Regions from separate parts of the Ureibacillus sp. FSL W8-0352 genome, predicted to be linked through region 4. Evidence: riboswitches for the same ligand, from Rfam matches in the RefSeq annotation. Region 4 holds a riboswitch; each other region holds the start of a gene.

Region 1 (5,793 bases), 2.1 Mb from region 4:
TTGAAGAAATGAGCGGTATGGCTTGATGTATGGCAGAATGTCTTCTAATTTTTCAAAAGAAATAACCCGAATAACTCGATTCAACGGGCTTGCCGTAAAAACTTTTTCCTCTTCTTCAAAAACAACCGTCCATTGATGTGTGGAAGTTCCAAGCACTTCTTTTCCTGTTGCTGTAAAAGTGCTCATTTCTTCCTTTTGCCGCCATGAAGCAAGGGCAACTGATTCTTCCATGGAAAGCTTACGCCTTGGATAACGCTTTTCGAAGTTTTCTAGCTCCCCCGCAATCAAGCGGGCAAATTCCACTGGCGATACTTTTCCGCCTTTTTGCACATAAAATAAGTGCGGTGAGTAACAACCTTGCTGATCGTAACGAATGACATCAAGTGCGGCTTGATGAGCAATTCGCCATGCTTTGTGCGCATCTAAGGCAGATTTTGAAATGATGCCAAAGCTTACTTTATGACCAAAAGGCAAAAAGTGAGTAGTAATGGGAACTTGTTTTTTTAAAGCTTGCAGCGTTTCGTTGTTACCGTATCCGATAACGAGATTCGACTTTTCAAATATCATCTTCTCTCGCTTTTCATCGCCGCCTTTCCACCACACAACTGCAAAGCAATTGGCAAGACTCGGCTCGGCCTCTGCTAAGGCTTTTGCAAACCAGCCGGCAAAAAGAGGTTCAGAACTTGAAACTTTTCCGATATTTCCTGCTTTTACTAGCAGACCAGATACGAAACTCCAAATAGGCAGTGCTGGAACATTCCCTGCCCATACATGGGTAATGAGTTCTGGTCCAATTGCTTTTGAAAAACCACCTTTTGCGCGCGGCTGAAAATGATCTAATAATAATGGATTTCCTAAATCTTCTACTAGGAAACGCTGGAGTTCGTGCTTGCGAAATGTTTTTAAAAAAGATGTAAGACCAAGGCGAATTACCTCCTCATCATAGCCGGTGACAATCGGAAGCAACTTTTCCGCCTGCTGTCGATAAGATGAACTGCGGTCCAAAAATTGTTCCGTTACATAACCGATGATGTCCACTACTGTTGATACCGACAGTGATTTTAAGATTTCCGCACTTTCTCTTTTCACCGTGTCAATGACCCTCTGCATTTGCTCTAATGTAAGGAGAGGCAGTTCCACTTCTAAATCCTGAAACTTCAGGATTTTCTTATCAAATTTCGTTTCTCCGATATTTGGAATATATCCAGCTGTTATTCTCATTTTGCTGTTCCTTTCGCCAATTGAATAAACTCTTCTACCGCTAGCGAGCATCCCCTTGCCTCGGCACCTTGAACTCTACCGAACAGATAAAATCCTTCATCAACCGCCATTCCTACATCTTCAGTAGCAACCGCCATTACGGAATTAAAGTTCGCTAAATCATAATGAACTAAAACACCACGTTCTCCTTCTGGAACCTCTTCACCTGTTAACGGATTGATGACTCTCGTACGAATCCAACTAGGTCCAGTTTTTATAGATGGAACGACCTCATTGCCATCATCATAAAATTGCGTGCTTAGCTCTGTTATGCCGTACATATTAATACAATTGCTTCTATCTACACCGAAATATCTTTCAAGCAACTGATAAAATTCATTTAAATCCAATTCCTTTGATTTATTTTTATAACCACCAGTATCAAGAATTTTGCTTCCCTTCGGCAGATTAAACGTTTTTCCTAAACGCTCCAATTCCTCAAACAAATGAACAAAACTGAAACTTGCTCCGAGCAAAGCAAATGGTTCTCCTGTTTTTTCGGCATGTTCCAACTCACTGATGATTTTTTGAATATGTACGCCGTTCTCTTTTAATAAATAGCAGCTGTCCTCTGTGCCAAACTCTTTCATGACAAGAGCTAAATAATGGGCTAAGGATGAGTGCGGCATTTTCTCTTCAGTTGGAAACAAAATTCCCATGCGGATGCGATTTGTTTCTTTCATAAACCGTTCTTTAAAGTTGATAATCATGGAAAGTTCTCTGATTTCGAGAGTGGAATGATAGTGTTTGCCTTGTTTTCCTTGGGTTGTTCCGCTTGTCATAAAGACTCTAACCGCTGCCTCTGGATCTGAACATGTCAATGGAACCTCTTTAAAGGCACTCATCGGCACATAAGGAATGTCTCGCCAATTTTTCACAAGCCGCGGTGTCTTTCCTTTTTGGCGGCAAAATGTTTGATAGGGGAGATTATGTTTGTATTGATAATTAAAAATATGTAAAGCCAAGCTATTAAACTCTTCTTCTGAAGCTTGATTCTTTTTGATAAATTGAGAAAGTTCCTCTATGATTTCTCGTTGCTGAGTCATCGGTTTTCACCCTTTCCGCAAAATAAAATGCACTCTGCCTAAGCAAAGTGCATAATTCGACTTACTACACTCCCTGCGCTGGCATTACCCAAATCAGGTTCAAACGGTCAACGACGGATTAGTCGTACTCTCAGCCTGCTTCCGCAAGCCCCCGGTTAATATATTCAGTTTCAATATAAAGTCTACTTATTCTTGTGAAAGATTGCAAATTTTTTTGAATTTTCATCCTAAGATTATGTAGATATTCAATTGGTTTTATTTTTTATTGTAAATGCAACAAAAGTTGAGTATAATGAACTAAAAATATTGCATTTACAACAAAATGAGAGGGGTTCATTATGAAAGAAGTTCTTCGTGAAATTGGGATGATAGCACGAGCACTAGATTCAATCAGTAATATCGAGTTTAAAGAATATGACTTAACAAAAGGTCAGTATTTGTACCTTGTACGAATATGTGAGAACCCAGGAATTATTCAAGAAAAGTTGGCTGAAATGATCAAAGTGGATCGGACAACTGCATCACGCGCAATAAAAAAACTAGAAATGAACGGATTTGTTGAAAAGCGAGAGGATCCACAAAATAAAAAAATTAAGAAACTCTATGCGACCGAGAAAGGCAATAATGTTTATCCGTTTTTAATAAGAGAACATGATCATTCTAACGCTGTAGCTTTACAAGGATTATCTGAAGTAGAAGTGGAAACATTATTCAATCTTTTGCAGCGGGTAAGAAAAAATGTTGAAAAAGATTGGGAATACGTTAAGAAGGGAAACAAACGAAATTATTGATATGAGGAGAGATGTTCACTATGACAATCAAAATAAAAACATGTACCCTTGAAGATTTGCACACATTACAAGAAGTGGGCATTGAAACGTTTTATTACACATTTAAAGATCAAAATTCACCTGAAAATATGAAAGTATATTTAGAAAAGGCATTTAATATAAAACAATTAGAGAAAGAGCTATCCAATATTCATTCACAATTTTTCTTTGTCTATTACCAAAATGAATTGGCGGGTTACTTAAAAGTCAATAGTGATGATGCTCAGACGGAAAAAATGGGCGATGAATTCCTTGAAATTGAAAGAATTTATATTCGAGAGAAATTTCAGAAGCATGGACTTGGAAAAGTCTTGCTAAATAAAGCGATTGAAGTTGCAAAGGAATGGAATAAAAAGAAAATTTGGCTTGGGGTTTGGGAAAAGAACGAAAATGCAATTGGTTTTTATAAGAAAATGGGATTTGTTCAAAAAGAATCTCATTCCTTTTATATGGGGGATGAAGAGCAGACTGACTTGATTATGATCAAAACATTGGAAGGTTGATTAGCATGTATATACCGAAATATTTTACAGTGACGGATATAGACGAAATCATTGATTTTATTCAGAAAAACTCCTTCGGCACAATTGTTTCGACATTTGAAAATAAACCAATTGCTACTCATTTACCGTTGGAGTTGCGAAAGCAAGGAGATGATTATTATATAACGGGACATTTAGCTATCAACAACCCTCAATGGAAAAGCTTTGAATCACAAAATGAAAACGTGCTTGTAATTTACCAAGGTCCACACGCATATATCTCATCATCTTGGTATAGCCATGAAAATGTACCAACTTGGAATTATCAAGCTGTCCATGTTTATGGAACAGCTAGTATTATGAACAAAACTGAGTTAGAAGAAGACCTTATTTTATTATTAAAAAAATATGAAGGGCATCGTGACAATCCTGTATTATGGGAAAATCTTTCTGCTCAAACAAAAAAACAAATCAAAGGAATTGTTGGAATAAAAATTAAAATTCAAGAATTGCAAGCTGCCTATAAATTAAGTCAAAACCGAAATGAAGAGGATTATCTGAACATCATTGAAAAATTGGAATGCGAAGGCGATTTAAGCTCTAAACAAATGGCAAAAGTAATGAAAAGAAGAATAAAAAATAAAAAAGGCGAGTTAGGAAAATCTGAATAACAAGATGAGATTATTAGAATAGAAATTGAGGAGGAGCTGGGACAAAATCCTCCTAAATAGAAAAATAGCCCATGAAGTTTTGCACATTGCAAAATTTCATGGGTTTAAATTTTTTTTAGGTTTTAAACGAGGATGAATGTGAAAACTGTCAGGATATCCATTCCATTCATCATGTACAGAAGTAAAAGAAGGATTCTCCTTTTTTATTATATTTAAGCCAGTTAAGTATCAACTTCTTTTCTATTAATTAGAATGGAAGAATTTAATAACATTAACAGAATATTTGATACAACCCAGAACGGAGAAAAGAGGAAAGTAAATGTGATTGTTCTAATAATGATGATTTTTCAATTTGCAGCAACCGCAAAAAGAAGTGTTAACACATTACACATTCAAGGGAAAAGCACAAGATAATGGTGGGAAGCAAACCGTCGTTTAAGCAAGTCATATTATTGCAAGGTGAAATGAAGGTTAGGATAATTGGATATTGAGCCAGAATGTGAATGATTCTTTCTTTTACTTTTTTGAAAACACCCAGCTATCTAGCGAAGAAGCTGGGTGTTTTAAGTATTTATTTACTCATCGATTCATTCATTTTTTTGTTTTTTATGCTGGATATGGTTTGTTCCCCATTCGTGCATTGCGTGTAAGATTGGTTCTAAGCTCCGGCCGTACTCGGTAATCGAATATTCCACTTTAGGAGGAATCTATGGATAGACAACACGCTGAATAATATCCTCGTTTTCTAACTCACGTAATTGATTGGTCAGCATTTTTTTGTGTAATTCCAGGTATACTTCGTTTTAAATCACTAAATCTTTGAGTACCATTTTTCAATAAATGCAATAAGATAATGGGTTTCCATTTTCCGACTAATATGCCTAAAGCATCTTCAACACGACAAAAATCTGGTTCTATATTTATTCTAATTACTCCTTTAGTATCTTTTTGTCAATTATGATGCTTTTTAGTTGTACTTCTTTTTTTACTTTACTGACTATATTAGCATTGTGAACAGAAATTTGAAAGAGGGGTTCTAGAGGAGCGCTTAAATACGATAGAACGCATAATTGGTGAAATAAGTAATATCCCCAATTGTAAGAAGATCTTCTAACGATTGGGGATTGTCATCATGGAGAAATAGTAAGTTTAACATAAAACGATGATGCGATATGGAGTAGTTTGTGCAGGAATGCTACGAGTTGTTGGACCATAAATCACGACTAAATCGCGGTTCCCAGGATATTTTGAAAAGAACTGACCATTTGTTAACAATATGGGAGTAGAAGGAGTTAAATGTAATTGCAATTGGCCATCACTGCTCAATAGTTGATGGTTAAAATAACTTACTTTTACATTTCGATTTGGATACTCTCTCACCATCACTATCGTTTGATATCGGGGTGGGTAAATGAGGATGGCAGGTAAGTCTCCATCGTAATAACCAGTCACCTTATCCCCAATTTTGACCGTTTCTTGATCAATGAAGTAAGTTGAAGGAGAA
Region 2 (5,793 bases), 1.2 Mb from region 4:
TTTTTGATGCCATCTGTTTTGCGTTGTATGGTTTTGGAAGCGGACAAGACAGGAAAGATACAAAAATGCTGCGCAGTGATTTTGCAGAAGATGACGTGCATACTACTGTTGAATTTGTTTTTGAAATACGTGGCAAAAAATATCGCGTTTTGCGCAGGCTGTCCCATGTGAAAAAAGGAAGAAAAACACCAACTGGTGAAAAATATGAGTTGTTTGAAATACTGCCAAATAACGAAGAAATTCCAGCGGTGGAACGGCAACGAGTGACGGATATTAATGAAAAGCTTGAAGAATTGATTGGATTAACTTACGAACAATTTAGCCAAATCGTGATGCTGCCACAAGGAGAGTTTCGTAAATTATTAACTTCTAAATCGGACGAGAAAGAAGAGATATTAAGAAAAATCTTTAAGACAGATCGCTTTGTAAAAATGGCTGATAAACTGGAAGAAAAGAAACGATTAGCGGATCAACAACTAAATGAAGCAAAGGCATTAAAAAATAGCTATATTAATCAAATTGAAGGAACATTACCAAAACGAGAATCATTGTTGTTTACAATGCTTAGTCAACATTCCAATATTTATCAGATTCTAGAAGGATTGGCAGAAGAACAGCAATATTATCAGAAAAAAATTAAAGATGATGAACGAATGTATCGAGAAGCTTTCAAAAAACATCAAGAGGCATATGAAGTTTATGTTGCGAATAAAAAGTTAAATGATCAAATTGATGAATATGAAAGGAAAAAAGAAAAGCTATCCTTTTTACAATCTCAAAAAGACCATTATGAACAAATAAAACAAACAATCGATGCAGCAAATCGTGCAAGCCGAATTTTCCCACTCTATTCTTATCTGATGGAACTGGATAAGGAAAAACAATCCATCGAAAAGAGAATGGAACTCGTTACAAAACAGTTAGAAGCAGCAAAATGGACATTTGCTAAAGCAGAAGAAATGTTCAAGATGGAAGCAATGAAAGAGGAAGAACGGGAACAAGCGAATGAACGAGTAAATGAATTAGAAAAACTTGTCCCTATTTATGAGCAAATGAACGAACAAATAAAGCTCGTGGACAAACTGTTGAATGAAAAAAATCAATTGCAAACTCGCCTACAAAACATAGTAAAACAGATCGAAGAAAAGGAATGGGCTATTCAACAGTTGAGCGAGATGATTGAAAAGCTGGAAGAAGACACAGAATCATTGAATGAACTATTAGAACAGCAACGTCTATTAAGAGAAATTGTAGATACCTACACAAAATACTTTGAGGTAAACGCTGAAGTCCATAAACTAGAAAACGAATGGCTTAAAGCGACATCTACCTATGAAGAAGTTCAAAATATATATGCTCAGGAAGAGGAAAAATGGTTGAATAATCAAGCGGCCATTCTTGCGAAGAGTCTCCTGCCTGGAATGCCTTGCCCTGTTTGCGGTAGTACGGTACACCGAATCGAACATACAGCATCAACTGAAACCGTTAATCAAACGGAATTGAAAAAACTGAAAGCAACATTAGATGAAGCTCAGCAAAAGAAATTTGCTGTTCAAGGGAAATTAGAATCGAAACGACATCAATTACAAGAAATAGAACAACAATTAATGCAATATCACGCGCCATTAAAAGAATATCAAAAATATGTTCATCAATTACAAGATATAAATATTGCTATAAAAGAAAAAGAACGTCAAAAAGAAGTACTTACATTAAATAAAAAACAAATAAAAATTCTGCAAGATGAAAATGCACAATTAGTTCATTTTCGTAAGGAAATCGAACGTCAGTATCATGAAAAACATGAACAATACACGCAGAATAGTACGATTTTAGAGCAACAAAAAAAATTAATACCAGAAGAGATTAAAGACCTTTCCCAATTACAAGTTGCACTTCAACAAGCAATCAGCAATAAGCAACAATTAAAACAATCTTGGGAAACAGCCCAAAAGCAGTATCAGGAAGCTAACAAACAAGTTGTAATGAATGAAGAGGCATTTAAACAAATAACTGAACAAGGGAAACATATTCAAGTAAAATGTCAACAATCAAAGGAAAATTTCCATTCAGCTCTTCTACAAGCAAGGTTTACATCGACGGAAGATTTTCTACTTGCTAGACGTCCAGAACAGGAAATTGAAGCTTTACAAATGCAATATGATAATTATTCAAAGGAGCTTCATTCTTTACAAGTGCAAGTGAAAGAGGAAGCAGAAAAATTAAAAGATAAAGAAAAGGTCGATTTAACAGAAGCTGAAAAAGAATTGGAAGCGTTGCAGTTTAATTATGAAAAAGCATTAGATGAATTAAACTATTCGAAAGCCTGTGAAAAACATTGCATCGACTTTGCAGAGAAGCTTGAAAGACTTGCCAATGATATATTTCAAATGGAAGAAAAATCGAATCAAATCATAGATTTATATAATTTACTTCGTGGACACAACAGCAAAAAAATTTCCTTTGAACGCTATGTCCAAATGGGGTATTTAGAGCTCATTACAGAAGCAAGCAATCTTCGTTTGAAAAATTTATCGAACGGTCAATATTATTTACAAGTTTCTGACCGATTGGAGTCCTACGGTAGGCAAAGTGGATTAGGATTAGATGTATATGATGCATACACTGGACAAGCAAGAGATGTAAAAACTTTATCTGGCGGAGAGAAATTTAATGCTTCGTTAAGTTTAGCACTAGGAATGGCGGATGTGATTCAAAGCTTCCAAGGAAATGTTCAAATCGAAACAATGTTTATTGATGAAGGTTTTGGCTCCCTTGATGAAGAATCGTTGATGAAAGCAATTGATACGCTCATTGAACTACAAAAATCCGGCCGAATGATAGGGGTTATTTCTCATGTGGAGGAATTAAAATCGGCAATGCCTGCTATATTACAAGTAGAAAAATTAAAAGAGGGCTATAGTAAAACATCCATTATATTAAAGTAAATAATGAGGTTGCAATCTTCATATAATTTGATAAAATGACATTGTTCCCAATAGAATATAAGATTTGTACCACAAGGGGTGCTGATGAAGTCAGCTGAGAGTGTGCCGGATGCACTAACCCTTAGAACCTGTAAGTTAGTACTTGCGTAGGGATGTGGATAGAAACCGAAACAAAGACGTCTCGGCTCTGTCCGGACGTTTTTTTATTTTGTAGTTTTCTATCCTTCTCTCAAGTTCTATAAACGAAGAGAAAGGAGATAATTGAATGAGAAACCAAAAATTATTATGGATGGTTGAAATTGCGATTTTTGCTGCAATTGGTTATGTGTTAGACCAATTGAAATTTTCTATTTGGGCGCAGGGTGGATCCGTTAGTTTAGTTATGCTGCCTATTATTTTAATCGCTATTCGTTGGGGACTATCTGCAGGACTTATGACTGGATTGATTGTAGGATTATTGAACATGACAATTAATCCTTATATTGTCCATTGGGCTCAAGCATTGCTTGATTATGTTTTTGCATTTACTTTCGTAGGATTTGCGGCAATTGTTCGTAAACAAGTGTTAGATGGAGTATCAGGAAATCGTAAAAATAAAATTGCATTATTTGTTATCATCGGAACAATTATTGGCGGTTTGTTGCGCTTTATTTGTCATACACTTGCAGGAGCTATTTTCTTCAAAGAATATGCAGGCGATCAAAATGCCTGGATTTATTCTATCGGGTATAATGGTTCATATATGGCTCCGGCTATTATTTTAACTGCAGTTGCAGCGGTGCTCATCTTTACTGCAAGCCCAAGATTGATAAAAAAAGAAAATTGATTACAATTGTGAATTAAAATAAAAAGCGAATTGGGAGACAATATTGTTTTCCTAATTCGCTTTTTTATGGATAAATTTTTATACGTTTATCTAATTTTACCTACAATCCATTTCCCAAAAGGTAAATACGAAATGCATTTTGAAATGGTAATGGCAACGATTAGCGTTGATATCATCATTGCTAAAATTGCTAGATAACCATTGTTGAAAAATGATACAAAGTACTTTGCGGTTAATGATAATATGTTCCAATGAATTAAATAAATCATAAATGCATACTTGCTAATAATTCGAATAATTTTAAAAGATGGAATCAGTTGTCCATAGGCTAAGATCATGCTTGTTATTCCAACGACAAAAGGAATCAAATCCATCCTTCTAGAATGTATTTCAACCATACCGAATTTATAGCCATACCAAATATAAAGAGCTGATAGTGCCGTGAAAATTACAGTGAAAATGCGATATTTTTTCAATAGTGGCTGAATTTTTTCATAATTTGCACCGATTATGAATGCGATTACAAAATAAACGAACCAAGTTGTTCCATACAATTTTTCATACTTCATATTTTCTTGAAAGAATGGATATGGTAAATCAAAAATTCGATGCTGCAGAAAATACAACAATGCACATAAAGGTAACACGACAAAAGATGGCCATTGAAATTTAATCATTAGCCAAAACAATAGATACAATTGAAGAATAACTAAAACAAACCAACCTACAAATTCACCTAGAACGATATTGTTATAAAAGGTTTGCCAAATTAGACCATTTTGGTAGTTATATTCAATGACAAGGGCATCAATAAAAGCCCAAAATATATATGGAAGTAAAATGAATTGAAGCCGTTTTGACCAAAACGATTGTGGGATTCCATCTTTATATTTTGCTGCAAGAATGATGATGGATAGTAAAATAAATGTCGGTGTAGCATAACATAGAAGTATTCGGATATAATGAACCACTACTGAATTTTCAGAAAGACCTGATTCTAGGTTATAAAAAGTAGTTGAATGTAATAGTAAAATTGATAAACATGCAATAACTCTTAATAAATCCCACTCTTTAATTCGCAATGATAAAACTCCTGTTTGATTATAACATGATTAAAATACCTTTGAAGGTCTAAATAAAATTTTCATTATATATTCTATCATTTCTTGAGTAAAATCATATATCATATTGTGTAGTACATTCCTAAATTTAAACTTGTATTTCCGAAAAACTTTATAGAGTATGTTATATTATAAAAAGAAATTGTATAGAAGAAAGGAACTTTTACATGATTGTAAAAACACAAGAAGAATTAGAAGCGTTAAAAAAAATTGGGCGCATTTGCGCGGAAATTCGGGATGCGATGAAAGCGGCGACTAAACCAGGCATCACAACGAAAGAGTTGGATGAGATTGCCGGCCGCATGTTTGCTGAAGCAGGAGCAATTTCTGGCCCAAAAGGTGAATATGATTTCCCGGGATATACATGTATTAGCGTCAATCACGAAGTTGCACACGGTATTCCAGGCAATAAAGTCATTCGAGAAGGTGACTTAGTCAATATTGATGTTTCAGGATCATTAGATGGTTATTTTGCCGATACAGGCATTTCTTTTGTTGTAGGAGAAGGGTATGAAGACAAAGAAAAACTTTGCCGTGTTGCTAAGTCTGCCTTCGAACGAGCAATGACAAAAGTAAAAGCAGGCTCTAAATTAAATCAAATTGGGAAAGCTGTTGAACGAGAAGCAAAAGATCATGGATTAAAAGTCATTATGAATTTAACGGGGCATGGAGTAGGGCGTTCTTTGCATGAAGACCCACAACACATATTAAATTACTATGATGCATGGGATGGAACTATTTTGAAAGAAGGGATGGTTCTTGCGGTTGAGCCATTCATTTCTGAAAAGGCAGATCATATAATTGAAGCTGGGGATGGATGGACATTTATTACACCTGACAAATCACTCGTTGCACAAGTTGAACATACAATTGTTGTGACAAAAGATAAGCCAATAAT
Region 3 (5,793 bases), 1.6 Mb from region 4:
TCCAATGGTCATTCTCGCAACGATTATTGGTTCTGTTGCGATCGGAATTTTAATGACGATTATTGGGGATATTGGCGTTGAACATGGGCTTTCTTTCCCCGTTTATATGCGGGCTCCTTTTGGAACAATTGGTACTCATATCCCTTCAGCAGTTCGTGGGATTACCGCTTCATGTTGGTTTGGAATTAACACATACTTTGGTGCTTCGGCAATAAACGGGATTTTAAACATATTATTTGGATTTGATCAATGGTTTATTTGCTTTATCCTATTTGCAACATTCCAATTAATCAATGTGTCGTTAGGAATTAAATCCATTGAACGCTTTGCGGATTTTGCAGCACCAATCATCATACTCATTTCCATTTGGATGTATATTTCCTTAGCCGATAAAGCAAGCGTGCAAGGAAAAGATATTTGGACGTGGGTTGAATCACCTGCAACAGGTGTTGCTGCTTTTACTGCCTTCATGGTTATTGTAATGGCCAATATGGGATTCTGGGCAACGCTCGCAGCAGATATGCCCTCATTATCCAGATTCTTTAAAGCGCCAAAAAATGAGCGAAATTGGTTTAAGCGTAATAAAACGCAATTAGTAGGTTCAATCATTGTGATGCCGATTTTTAATACGTTGATGATTATGATTGGTGCAGTTTGTTATGCATCGGTTGGAACGGGCGATCCAATTGTGGCGTTACAAGAAGCAGCAAGTGGATTCATCTTAGTCATCTTGCTACTAATGATTATTCTCGCCCAATGGTCAACGAATACGTCAGCAAATGTTATTCCAGCAGCAACGATATTTTCAAATATTGGTGGACCAAAAGTGCCTTTCTGGGTTGGGGTAATTATTGCCGGCATCATCGGTATATTAGCTCAACCATGGAATCTGTTTGATATTCTTACTCAGGCATTACTCATCATTGGTGGTATTTTAACATCGATTGTCGGTGTGTTGTTTGCAGATTACTATATCCTTCGTAAAAGAAGAGTGAATGTTAAGGATTTATATGAAGTAGATGGTCAATATCGTTATGCTAACGGAATTAACTGGGCAGGAATGCTTGCATGGATTATTGGGGGAATTATTGCCAATTTATTACCGACCTATTCTTCAATTGTAGGATTGGTAGCAGGTGCGGTTATTTATTATATTCTTGCAAAATATTGGTGGTTTAAAAAATATCCTCAAGCTGAAATAGTAGATCCAGATGATTCCAAATATTTAGGAATTACAGCTGGTAGGGACTGGATGATTGATGGTACAGAGACGGATGTAGAAGTGATCTTTGGAGAGCTAGAGGTGGAGGCAACCGAGCAAGTCATCCCATCGAAAAACATAGAATGAGGTGATTTGATGTCTGAAGAATATAAGGAGTTTCTTAAAGAAAAAGAAATTATTGAAAAGTATTTAGAAAAGGGATTAAAAATAGAAAAAATTTACGAAAACTTAGATGGTACAGTTGTAAAATTTTCAAATAGTGATGAAGAAATAATACTTACAACTCCAAATGCTAGAAAATTAATAGTTACAAAGTTGATACATGCTTGATTCTTTCGTGCTTAACATGTGTTGTTAAGCACTTTTTTATTTGCATAAAACTCTCCTACATAAAGGAAATTGGTATGTAAAATAATGGACTTTATTGTCATAGGAAAATCACTCATGGTTTAAAAAATTCGGGATATTCTAATGAAGAAAGGAGGATTCGTTTTGGTTCGAAAAATATTTCTCCCCTTATGTTTGGCGATTGTATGCTTTTATATATTTCCGACTTACGTAAATGCAAAAGAAACGAAGGAAAATGTTTATCAGGAAAGAATGAATTTGTACAAAAGCTACGAAACGCCATTTGTCCCATGGTATCGTTTGGCGGCGGTCGATCAATATGAAAGAAATATCCAAGAAGTACGGAAGGATATTCCGAAGCGTGAGAGTATCATCGCGATTCAGTTTTCTCCTGAATTTTGGGTTGGAGAATTGAATCCAAATGAGGAAGATACTTCACCTTTTTCAATTGGATATTTTGGGGGGAAAGGTCTTGATGGAAACGGAGATGGCAAGGCAGATCGAAATCATGACCAAGATATTCTTTATACAATGGCAACGTATTTAAGCGAATTTGGCCCGTCAGAAGAGGATTTTAAAACTGCCTTATGGGAGTATTACAAAGATGAAAAAATTATCAATCAAATTATAACCATTCAAATACTTTATAAACATTTCAATTCTATTGAGTTAGACAAGCATATTTTTCCCCTCCCAGTTCGAGGCTATAATTACAGCTATAAAGGAACTTGGGGTGCTAGCAGGGGATGGGGCGGAAGACGTATACATGAAGGAACGGATATTTTTGCAGGCTATGGAACGCCTGTTCTGTCAACTTCTTATGGTGTTGTAGAAGTGATGGGCTGGAATCAATTTGGCGGTTGGCGAGTTGGCATTCGGGATAATCAAAATACGTATCATTATTACGCACATTTAGCATATTTCAATAAAGATTTGAAAGTTGGAGATATTGTAGAACCGGGAACAATTCTTGGCGCCGTAGGAAGTTCTGGATATGGTAAAGAAGGAACGAGTGGAAAATTCCCTCCACATTTACATTACGGAATGTATAAATTTAATGGCCGTACAGAATGGGCATTTGACCCATATCCACATCTTTTGCAATGGGAAAAACAAACAAAGAAGGGACAAAAATAACAAGAGTTGCTTTAGCGAAAAATCGCTAGAGCAACTTTATTTTATGGTAGAAGCCGCAAACATTTTTAGCTAAAAGTATTTGAAGAATATCCAGTCTGCTAAAAAAGATTATGCTTTTCAATGAGACACTGGGAAGTAGAAAGTTATATATAGTTGGAATAAAATAACAAAATTTATATTCATTTTAACTTATTGAAAATTTTATGAGTTCATGTAACAATGATTGTAATTTAATAAAGCATTATAAATCACTAGGGGTGCTAATTCATTTTAGCTGAGAGAGGCATTGCCTCAACCCTTTGAACCTGCACTAGGTAATGCTAGCGAAGGGAAGTGGTTGTTGGGACTCGTATTGTCTATTATTATATCTTTTTGCATTTCGGGTTTTAAGCCACTTCATTTTTGAAGTGGCTTTTTTTAATGGTGAATTGAATGGGAGGGAGAAATGATGAAATTTACTGACCGACTTTTAGAAAAGTATTGGTCGACTTGGAGGAAAAACCATGAACATCCGTTTGTAAAAGAGTTGGGTGAAGGCACATTGGACCCTGACAAATTCCGTTTTTATATGATTCAAGACTATTTATACTTAATCGATTATTCCAAATTGTTTGCTTTAGGTGCGGTGAAAGCGCCAAATCTTGAAGTGATGACGGTGTTTGCCAACCTGCTTTATTACACAATGAATGGAGAAATGGCGTTGCACAGAAAATATGCGAGTCGTTTTGGCATAACGGAAAAAGAGCTGGAAGAGGCAAAACCGTCTCCGGTAACGCTTGCATATACGCACTATATGTTAGCTGTTGCACAAAATGGTTCTATCGCTGAACTTGCAGCTGCTCATTTAGCTTGTGCATGGAGCTACTGGGAAATTGGATGTGAACTTGCTGAAATCGAGGGTGCTAAAGAACACGGATTATATGGAGACTGGGTAAAAATGTACAGTTCCGAAGAGTTTGGCCAATCAGCGCAATGGAATCTCGATTTGCTTAATCAATTGGCAGAAGGAAAACCGGAATCTGAACTTTTACGACTAGAAGAAATCTTCTTAAATACAACACGATTTGAATACATGTTTTGGGACATGGCATACAACAGGCAAATGTGGCCGACTGATGAAAAAGTCAATGCATGAAAGGAAGTCAATGTATTGGAACTGCATGCCATAACTGATGGAAAAAAATCAATTAAAGAGCTGAAAGAGATTATTACATCCATTGCCGATGTTGTTGATTACATTCATATACGCGAGAAAAGTAAAGTGCCCGCAGAAATCGTTGCGCTAGTAGAAGAACTTATTTATGCAGGGGTGGAGAAAGAAAGGCTTGTTATTAACGACAGGCTTGATATAGCCCTACTTACGGGTATACGGAACGTACATCTTCCAGCAAACAGTCTTCCGGCAGCAAAAGTAAAAACGGCGTACCCATATATGAGAGTTGGGGTTAGCGTGCATTCCGTTGAGGAAGCAAAAACTGCTGAAGAAGCGAGGGCAGATTATTGTCTTTTCGGTCATGTATTTGAAACGGACAGCAAAAAAGGATTGGCAGGTAGAGGAACGAATGCCCTAGGTAAAATCGTTGAACAATTGCAGATTCCCGTGATAGCGATTGGTGGAATTACGCCAGACAACGTTGAACAAGTGCTGGAGAAAAAAGTGCATGGCATTGCGGTGATGTCTACCATTTTCTCATCGAGTCAACCAAAGGAAGCCGCAATCCATTTAAAAAATATTGTTCAAAAAGGGGGATGAAGTTGCATCTTTACATTAATGGCCGAAAAACAGAAGTGCAAAGTAGTATTCAAAGTGTTGAAGATTTGTTGAAGTTTTATAAATTACAAGATCGCATAGTCGTGGTTGAACAGAATGGCGAAATTGTATTGAAAGAACAGTACAGCAAGCAGCTAGTGAATGATGGCGACAAAATTGAAATTGTCCATTTTGTTGGAGGGGGATAAACATGTTAAAAATTGCAGATAAAGTTTTACAATCAAGATTGTTGTTAGGTACAGGGAAATTTCCGAATTTTGAGATTCAAAAGGAAGCGGTAGAAGCATCTGGAGCAGAGATTTTAACTTTTGCGGTCAGAAGAATGAATATTTATGCACCATCCCAACCGAACTTTTTAGAAATGTTGGATCTTTCCAAATACACGCTTTTACCGAATACGGCAGGAGCCAAAACAGCGGAAGAAGCAGTGAGAATTGCGAAACTCGCAAAAGCTTCAGGGTTATGTGACATGGTGAAAGTCGAAGTCATTGGGGATGATAAAACTCTTCTCCCTGATCCTATTGAAACATTAAGAGCATCAGAAATGTTATTAGAAGAAGGATTTATTGTCCTTCCTTACACTTCTGATGATGTAGTGTTAGCGAAGAAGCTGGAGGAATTGGGAGTTCATGCTATCATGCCAGGAGCTTCTCCTATTGGTTCTGGACAGGGTATTATCAATCCATTAAATCTTTCATTAATCATTGAACAGGCAAATATTCCTGTCATTGTCGATGCAGGAATTGGTTCCCCAGCAGATTGTGCGATTGCAATGGAGTTAGGTGCAGATGGCATTTTATTAAATTCAGCGGTGTCAGGTGCAAAAGATCCAGTTAAAATGGCAAAAGCAATGAAACTCGCTATTGAAGCTGGAAGACTTGGATATGAAGCAGGAAGAATTCCGAAAAAGCGCTATGCTGTTGCCTCCAGTCCAACAGAAGGGATTCTTTCATAATGGAGCGATATTCGCGACAAATTTTGTTTTCTCCGATTGGTGAGGAGGGACAGAAAAAATTACTGAAAGGCCATGTACTCATTGTTGGTGCAGGGGCACTAGGTTGCGCGAATGCTGAGATGTTAGCTCGAGCTGGCATCGGTAAAATCACTATCATTGACCGGGATTACGTCGACTTGACGAATCTCGGTCGTCAACAACTTTATACGGAAGAAGATGCAAAAAATAAAATTCCGAAAGCTGTTGCTGCACAAAAACATCTACAAACAATCAATTCAACCATTCAAATTGAAGGGATTGTTGGGGATTTTTCAATTGAATTAGAAGAGATGGTAAAAGATGTGGACCTCATCATTGATG
Region 4 (5,793 bases):
TTAATAAAAAACACTTGACTAGAGGTAAGAAAGGGGCTGTCCAGAAAGTCGAACACTTTCTGAACAGCCTTACTTCTTATAGTAATATTCTCTTAAAAACTTTGCTCCTGCGGTGGTCACATCAAACGCGCCTCCTCGTCGCAATTTATCTGCGGCGAAAGCGATAGCGACAGCCGCAAAGGAGACGTCTCAAAATGACTTTGATATGCCCCCTTTTTATTTTAATTATTTATTATGCTTGTTGCGCTTCTTCCCGTTTACCGAAGATTAGCTTTAATAATGGTGGAGTTACTAAAGTCGTAATAATGATGACTACAATCATTGCGCCATAAAACTCTTGAGATAATATGCCGCCAGTTAGTCCAATGGAAGCTAAGATTAATGCAACTTCTCCTCGGGAAATCATGCCTGCCCCAATGCCTGCCGAGGATCTCCAACCAAAGCCACAAACTTTTGCTCCAAGACCGCAACCGATAAATTTTGAAAGCACGGCAATAATAGAAAATACAATAATAAATACAATTTGATCTCCAATTCCATCAAAGCTCATTGGTAAACCAATGTTAATAAAGAAGAACGGTACAAAGATGCCATATGCAATTGGTGAAACACCGTGTTCAACTTCTTTTGCATATTTTGTTCTACTAATAGCAACCCCCATGAAATATGTACCGATAATGCCTGATACCCCAAGGAAATCAGCAAAATAAGCGAAGGCAAACAATAATATTAAGCCCGCAGTAACAATCGGTTCAGTAATTTTAAATCCTTCAAAGAGATGCATAAACTTCGGCACAAGATATTTTCCAACAAAGTAAATGACAATAAAGAAGATAATTTGTTGAGCAATTACCCATGCAATATTTGTATCCGAGCCCACAAAAAATCCAATTGCAACAGCAATGAGAATTACTACAATTACATCATCGAGAACCGCTGCTCCAAGTAATGTAGCTCCTTCTCTACTATTTAACCATCCAATTTCCCGCAATGTTTGAACGGAAATACTTACGCTCGTTGCTGCGAGTAATAATCCTAAGAAGACCCCTTCAGAAGTTGGAATTCCAAATATTGGTGCAGCTCCCCATCCCATTAAAATCGGCATAATGACCCCTAAAACTGCCACTAGAGTTGCTGCTTTGGCATTTTTATTTAAGCTTTCTAAGTCTGTTTCAAGTCCAGCAAGGAACATTAATAATAATACTCCGATTTCACTGAACACATGAATTAATTCCGTTTGTTCTATCCATCCAAGAACAGCCGGCCCAAGAACGATACCCGCAATGATTTTGCCTAATACGGATGGTTGTCCTAGGCGAATGCTGATTTGACCAGCTATTTTCGCAACGAGCAACACGAGTACAATTTGTAAAATAAATTCAAATACATCCACAATAGTTACCCCCTTGTTGTAATAATAGATGGATGCAAAAAAAGACATGGTGGTAGCCTTGTTGACAGACTCCACCATGTTTTGCTCCATATTCAAATACGTTTACTATTATAAACGAATTATATTATTATGTAAATTCCTTTTTTTCAGTTTATTTTTAAATTTTGTTATTCTATTTTGAGAAAAGTTACGATAGAATTACTTATTGTTATGATGTTACTTTCCCTTAAATTGCTGGACTGTCTGACTGCGATTATTGCTATTGCATATAGCGGAAATGACTGCTACTCCGTCAGCTCCTGCTTCTAATACCATATGTGCATTGAATGGAGTAATCCCTCCAATTCCGACAATTGGGAAATTCGGATACATTTTCCTTGCGTCCTTTAAAAAATCAACCCCAGCTGGCTTTTTGGCATCAGGCTTCGATTTCGTCTCGAAAATTGGACCAATCCCTACATAATCTGCCCCTCCTTCGACAGCTTTCACCATTTCTTCTTTATTATGAACGGAAACACCAATTATTTTGTGTTGAAACTTTTCGCGAATTTCTTCTATCGGTGTATCATCTTGACCAACGTGAATGCCATCTGCGTCGATTTTTAATGCAAGATCCACATCATCATTCACAATAAAAGGAACTCCATATTGCTTACAAAGGGATCGACATGCTCTTGCAAATTGTTCTAATTCTTTCCCCATTAACGGTTCTTTACCTTTTTCCCTCAGTTGAAAAATCGTAATACCTGCTTTTAAGGCATCTTCTAGCACTGATAGCGGGGACTCATTATTACAATTCTCGTTACCCATTATGAAGTAAACAGCTAAATCCGTTCTATTCAACAATTTCCACCTCTACTTTAGCACCAAAACGGTGAGCAAAGTGATTTGTTGGGCCATGTCCACGTCCGATATTTAGTGGATTTTCAATTGCCATTTGAACAAATTTTTTCGCTTCGATAACGGACTCTTTTAACGAAAGCCCCTTACCTAAATTTGCTGTAATAGCTGCAGAAAAAGTACACCCTGTTCCATGGGTATGTTTCGTATCAATTCGTTTTGATTTTAATTGAAAGAAAGAGCCGTCTTGAAAAAAGACCGTATCAACAGCAGATGGACCTTCCAAATGTCCGCCTTTCATTACTACACAATTAACACCAAGTTGCAAAATCTTTGCTGCTGCTTGTTGAATGTCATCTGCTGTTTCAATTTTCATACCTGTGATTTTCTCAGCTTCTGGAATATTAGGCGTTAATACGGTTGCTATTGGCAATAATTCATTTTTCATCGCTTGTACGGCCTCTTCTTGCAATAACGCTTGCCCACCTTTTGCAATCATCACTGGATCAACGACTATTTGAATATTTTTATCTATTAAATTTTTTGCAATCGTTTTAATAATATCTGCAGAAAATAACATACCTGTTTTTAATGCTTTCACTTCAAAATCTTGTAAAACTGTATTCAATTGTTGTTCCACAAATTCAGACGTTGCAGGATAAATACCTTCTACGCCTAATGTATTTTGAGCAGTCAATGCGGTAATGACAGATGTACCAAAAACATTTAGCTCCTGAAATGTTTTTAAATCCGCTTGAATGCCAGCTCCCCCGCCGCTATCTGAACCAGCAATTGTCAAGACAATATTCACAGTTATTCACCTCTTGAAATTTGATGTAATCCATTTAATATTTCAACTTGGAAGGAACCAAGGTATTTTTCTTTCGAAGCATTTTCAGCGACTTTTTTATAGTCAGCTAATACATTTCGAATATTTTCAAGTTTTCCTCCATCCAACGTTAATGCTGCAGCACAAATAGCACTTAATAAACAACCTGTTCCTGTAACTTGAGTCATTAACTCATGGCCACCACTAACTGGATAGTGTTCTATACCGTCAGTCACGAAATCTTCTTTTCCAGATACAGCGACAATTGCACCATACTTTTGAGCAGTTTCCTTAGCAACAAGGGTAATATCCATTTCTCCTTCTCCACTATCAACTCCTTTTGCTTGCCAATTAATTCCCGCAATTGCTGCTAATTCTCCAGCATTACATCGGATTAAATCAAATTTAATCTCTTTTAATAAATTTTTTGTAATTTCTTTACGATATGTTGTAGCCCCCGCCCCGACAGGATCAAGCACGACAGGAATGTTTAGTTCATTTGCTTTTTTGCCAGCTAATATCATTGCTTCTACTGAATTTTTATTTAATGTACCAATATTAATTAATAATCCGTTTGCAATAGCGACCATGTCTTCTACATCCAATGGCTCATCTGACATAACTGGTGAAGCTCCAATTGCAAGCAAACCATTTGCAGTAAAATTCGTTACAACGGTATTTGTAATACAATGAATTAATGGATTTTTTTTTCTTATTTTGATTAAGCTCATATATATCCTCCTATAATTGTAAAAATTTATGTAAAGAAAAAAGCTCCTTTGCACGGCGCAAAAGAGCTTTGAAAATAGAACACAATCTTTCATTGCTCCCTACGGCAGTGCTAACTGCATCAGGTTCTAAGGGTTAGGTGATATCACCTTCTCAGGCACTTGGCCACCCCTGCAATTATCATATGAAATAAAAAAACTCTCCAAGTTTGGAGAGCAACAATACACATAATCATAATTCATACGATAAGGTATTTTGCTCCCTACGGCAGTACTAGCTGCATCAGGTTCTAAGGGTTAGGTGATATCACCTTCTCAGGCACTTAGGCCACCCCTGCAAAATTTAATAATTTTTTAGTTGTTATGAAAATTATAACACATTTTCATTTTATTTTTTCAAATAATTTAATAGAATTTAAAAAGATTGCTAGATAAAACAGCTAAATCACTTAAATTCTAGATTGAATGTCACAAGTTTTTCTCGATTAATCTAACTCTATTTTTCCTTCAATTATGGTATTATTCAATGCTTGAGTTGCTAATCGATCGGCTTCTTCATTCCCTTTTCGCGAAACTAATTCAAATTCAGGTTTAATTGCTAGTTGATTTAATTTTTCATCAATTTTATTCGCCCAATTTGTTAATTCTTTTTCATAAATAGGCCATTCTCCACTCATTTGATTAATAACAACCTGTGAATCACCAATGAATCGAACAGTTTGATGATGAACGCCTATCACTTCTAACTCTAGAATACTTCCGTATAATGCCGCATATTCCGCTTCATTATTAGATCTTAAGCCAAGTTGCATTAAATTTTTTCTAGTTCGATAAGATTTTCCGTTTTGTTCAAAATATATGGCAAATCCTAAACCGGCTTTTTGACTTTCTAAATCATAACCACCATCAAAATACACTGTCACATTGGATGGCTCAGTTTCGATTTCCTTTAAATATTTTTTTATTTCTTTAACAGACCATGTACTGTCATATTGATCAATAAAGGTCATATGTTTTACTTTTCCGGTTTTCTTTAATTCTTCTGCAATCAATAGGGCTTGAACTGGCGGCATTTCATCTGATCGAAAAGTTGTTTCCAATCCTTTATGATGATACGTCCATTCAATGGTTATTTTCATGAATATAACCTCCCTGTTCCTGTTTACTTCAACAATTCGATATGTGCACTAATGTAGGCTTTGGTTTTTAATTTTTTTTATGAAATGTAATCGAACATAACGAAACTTCAATCGCTTAATTCGATTATACATGATACGAAAAGATGAGCGGATGTTTGAATAATCTTCAATGAAATCGAGAATGACATGTTCAATCATAATGAAGAACCATAATGTAAGGAAAAGAACAAGGATTACACCATCAAATAATTTTGTGACTATCAAGTAATATGAATAGAAGAAGTATTTAATCGTTATAAAGATGAAGCTAACTGTGATGATAACTATTGGAATATATCGAAACAACAAAGTTTTTTTTGTGAAAACCATAAGGAGAAAACTTACAATACAACAAATCAAGACAAATATTACAGTTAACATATTAATAATCATTCAATTCACCTCACTATGCAACTGGATGAAGGAAATTACCACTTTTTTGTTATTTTTTTCCTTTAATAACAAAAATATTCAATAACGTGAGGCATTTTTAAAACAGTAATCATAAAACGATTTATGAGCTTAATTAACACAAAAAGGAGCGATACCGCCCCTTATTCTTTAACCATTTAAAAAATTCAAAATAATCAACCTGTAGAATCACTCCCTCACTTTATTACTACAGCTGATTAAAACCATGAATGCTCAGAAAGTAGATGAGAAACAAATTGCTGTATTGAACCATAAAATATTCAACATATTTATAAAGTGCATTTCAATGTCAATCATTCATATGATATGAGGGATTATATTTAGAATATTTAATTGATGGTTATTTTAAAAATTTTCCTGTCATTCTTTGGTTGTATAGGTCGATTCGTATGA

The links. Region 4 has a riboswitch for thiamine pyrophosphate ahead of thiM (hydroxyethylthiazole kinase). Riboswitches for the same ligand answer to the same signal wherever they lie in the genome.
Region 1: linked by a shared signal. The riboswitch ahead of NST98_RS14030 (LuxE/PaaK family acyltransferase) and the one ahead of thiM (hydroxyethylthiazole kinase) in region 4 are both predicted to bind thiamine pyrophosphate.
Region 2: linked by a shared signal. The riboswitch ahead of thiT (energy-coupled thiamine transporter ThiT) and the one ahead of thiM (hydroxyethylthiazole kinase) in region 4 are both predicted to bind thiamine pyrophosphate.
Region 3: linked by a shared signal. The riboswitch ahead of tenA (thiaminase II) and the one ahead of thiM (hydroxyethylthiazole kinase) in region 4 are both predicted to bind thiamine pyrophosphate.

The regions. Positions count from the first base shown of each region.
Region 1 is NZ_JBBOQT010000001.1:2,781,623-2,787,415, forward strand. Features, by position in the region: gene NST98_RS14025 (acyl-CoA reductase) at 1-1,221, opposite strand, end outside; gene NST98_RS14030 (LuxE/PaaK family acyltransferase) at 1,218-2,306, opposite strand; TPP riboswitch at 2,360-2,471, opposite strand; gene NST98_RS14035 (MarR family winged helix-turn-helix transcriptional regulator) at 2,645-3,097, shown strand; gene NST98_RS14040 (GNAT family N-acetyltransferase) at 3,118-3,639, shown strand; gene NST98_RS14045 (FMN-binding negative transcriptional regulator) at 3,645-4,289, shown strand; partial or broken gene NST98_RS14050 (winged helix-turn-helix transcriptional regulator) at 4,877-5,213, opposite strand; gene NST98_RS14055 (hypothetical protein) at 5,439-5,793, opposite strand, start outside.
Region 2 is NZ_JBBOQT010000001.1:1,865,219-1,871,011, reverse strand. Features, by position in the region: gene NST98_RS09570 (SMC family ATPase) at 1-2,948, shown strand, start outside; TPP riboswitch at 3,013-3,118, shown strand; gene thiT (energy-coupled thiamine transporter ThiT) at 3,214-3,774, shown strand; gene NST98_RS09560 (acyltransferase family protein) at 3,861-4,856, opposite strand; gene map (type I methionyl aminopeptidase) at 5,063-5,793, shown strand, end outside.
Region 3 is NZ_JBBOQT010000001.1:2,328,320-2,334,112, reverse strand. Features, by position in the region: gene NST98_RS11815 (NCS1 family transporter) at 1-1,348, shown strand, start outside; gene NST98_RS11810 (hypothetical protein) at 1,358-1,552, shown strand; gene NST98_RS11805 (M23 family metallopeptidase) at 1,715-2,707, shown strand; TPP riboswitch at 2,951-3,056, shown strand; gene tenA (thiaminase II) at 3,156-3,842, shown strand; gene tenI (thiazole tautomerase TenI) at 3,858-4,460, shown strand; gene thiS (sulfur carrier protein ThiS) at 4,457-4,666, shown strand; gene NST98_RS11785 (thiazole synthase) at 4,669-5,433, shown strand; gene NST98_RS11780 (ThiF family adenylyltransferase) at 5,430-5,793, shown strand, end outside.
Region 4 is NZ_JBBOQT010000001.1:695,477-701,269, reverse strand. Features, by position in the region: gene NST98_RS03575 (cation:proton antiporter) at 233-1,393, opposite strand; gene thiE (thiamine phosphate synthase) at 1,610-2,236, opposite strand; gene thiD (bifunctional hydroxymethylpyrimidine kinase/phosphomethylpyrimidine kinase) at 2,229-3,044, opposite strand; gene thiM (hydroxyethylthiazole kinase) at 3,047-3,793, opposite strand; TPP riboswitch at 3,873-3,974, opposite strand; TPP riboswitch at 4,034-4,136, opposite strand; gene NST98_RS03555 (reverse transcriptase-like protein) at 4,276-4,929, opposite strand; gene NST98_RS03550 (carbonic anhydrase) at 5,730-5,793, opposite strand, start outside.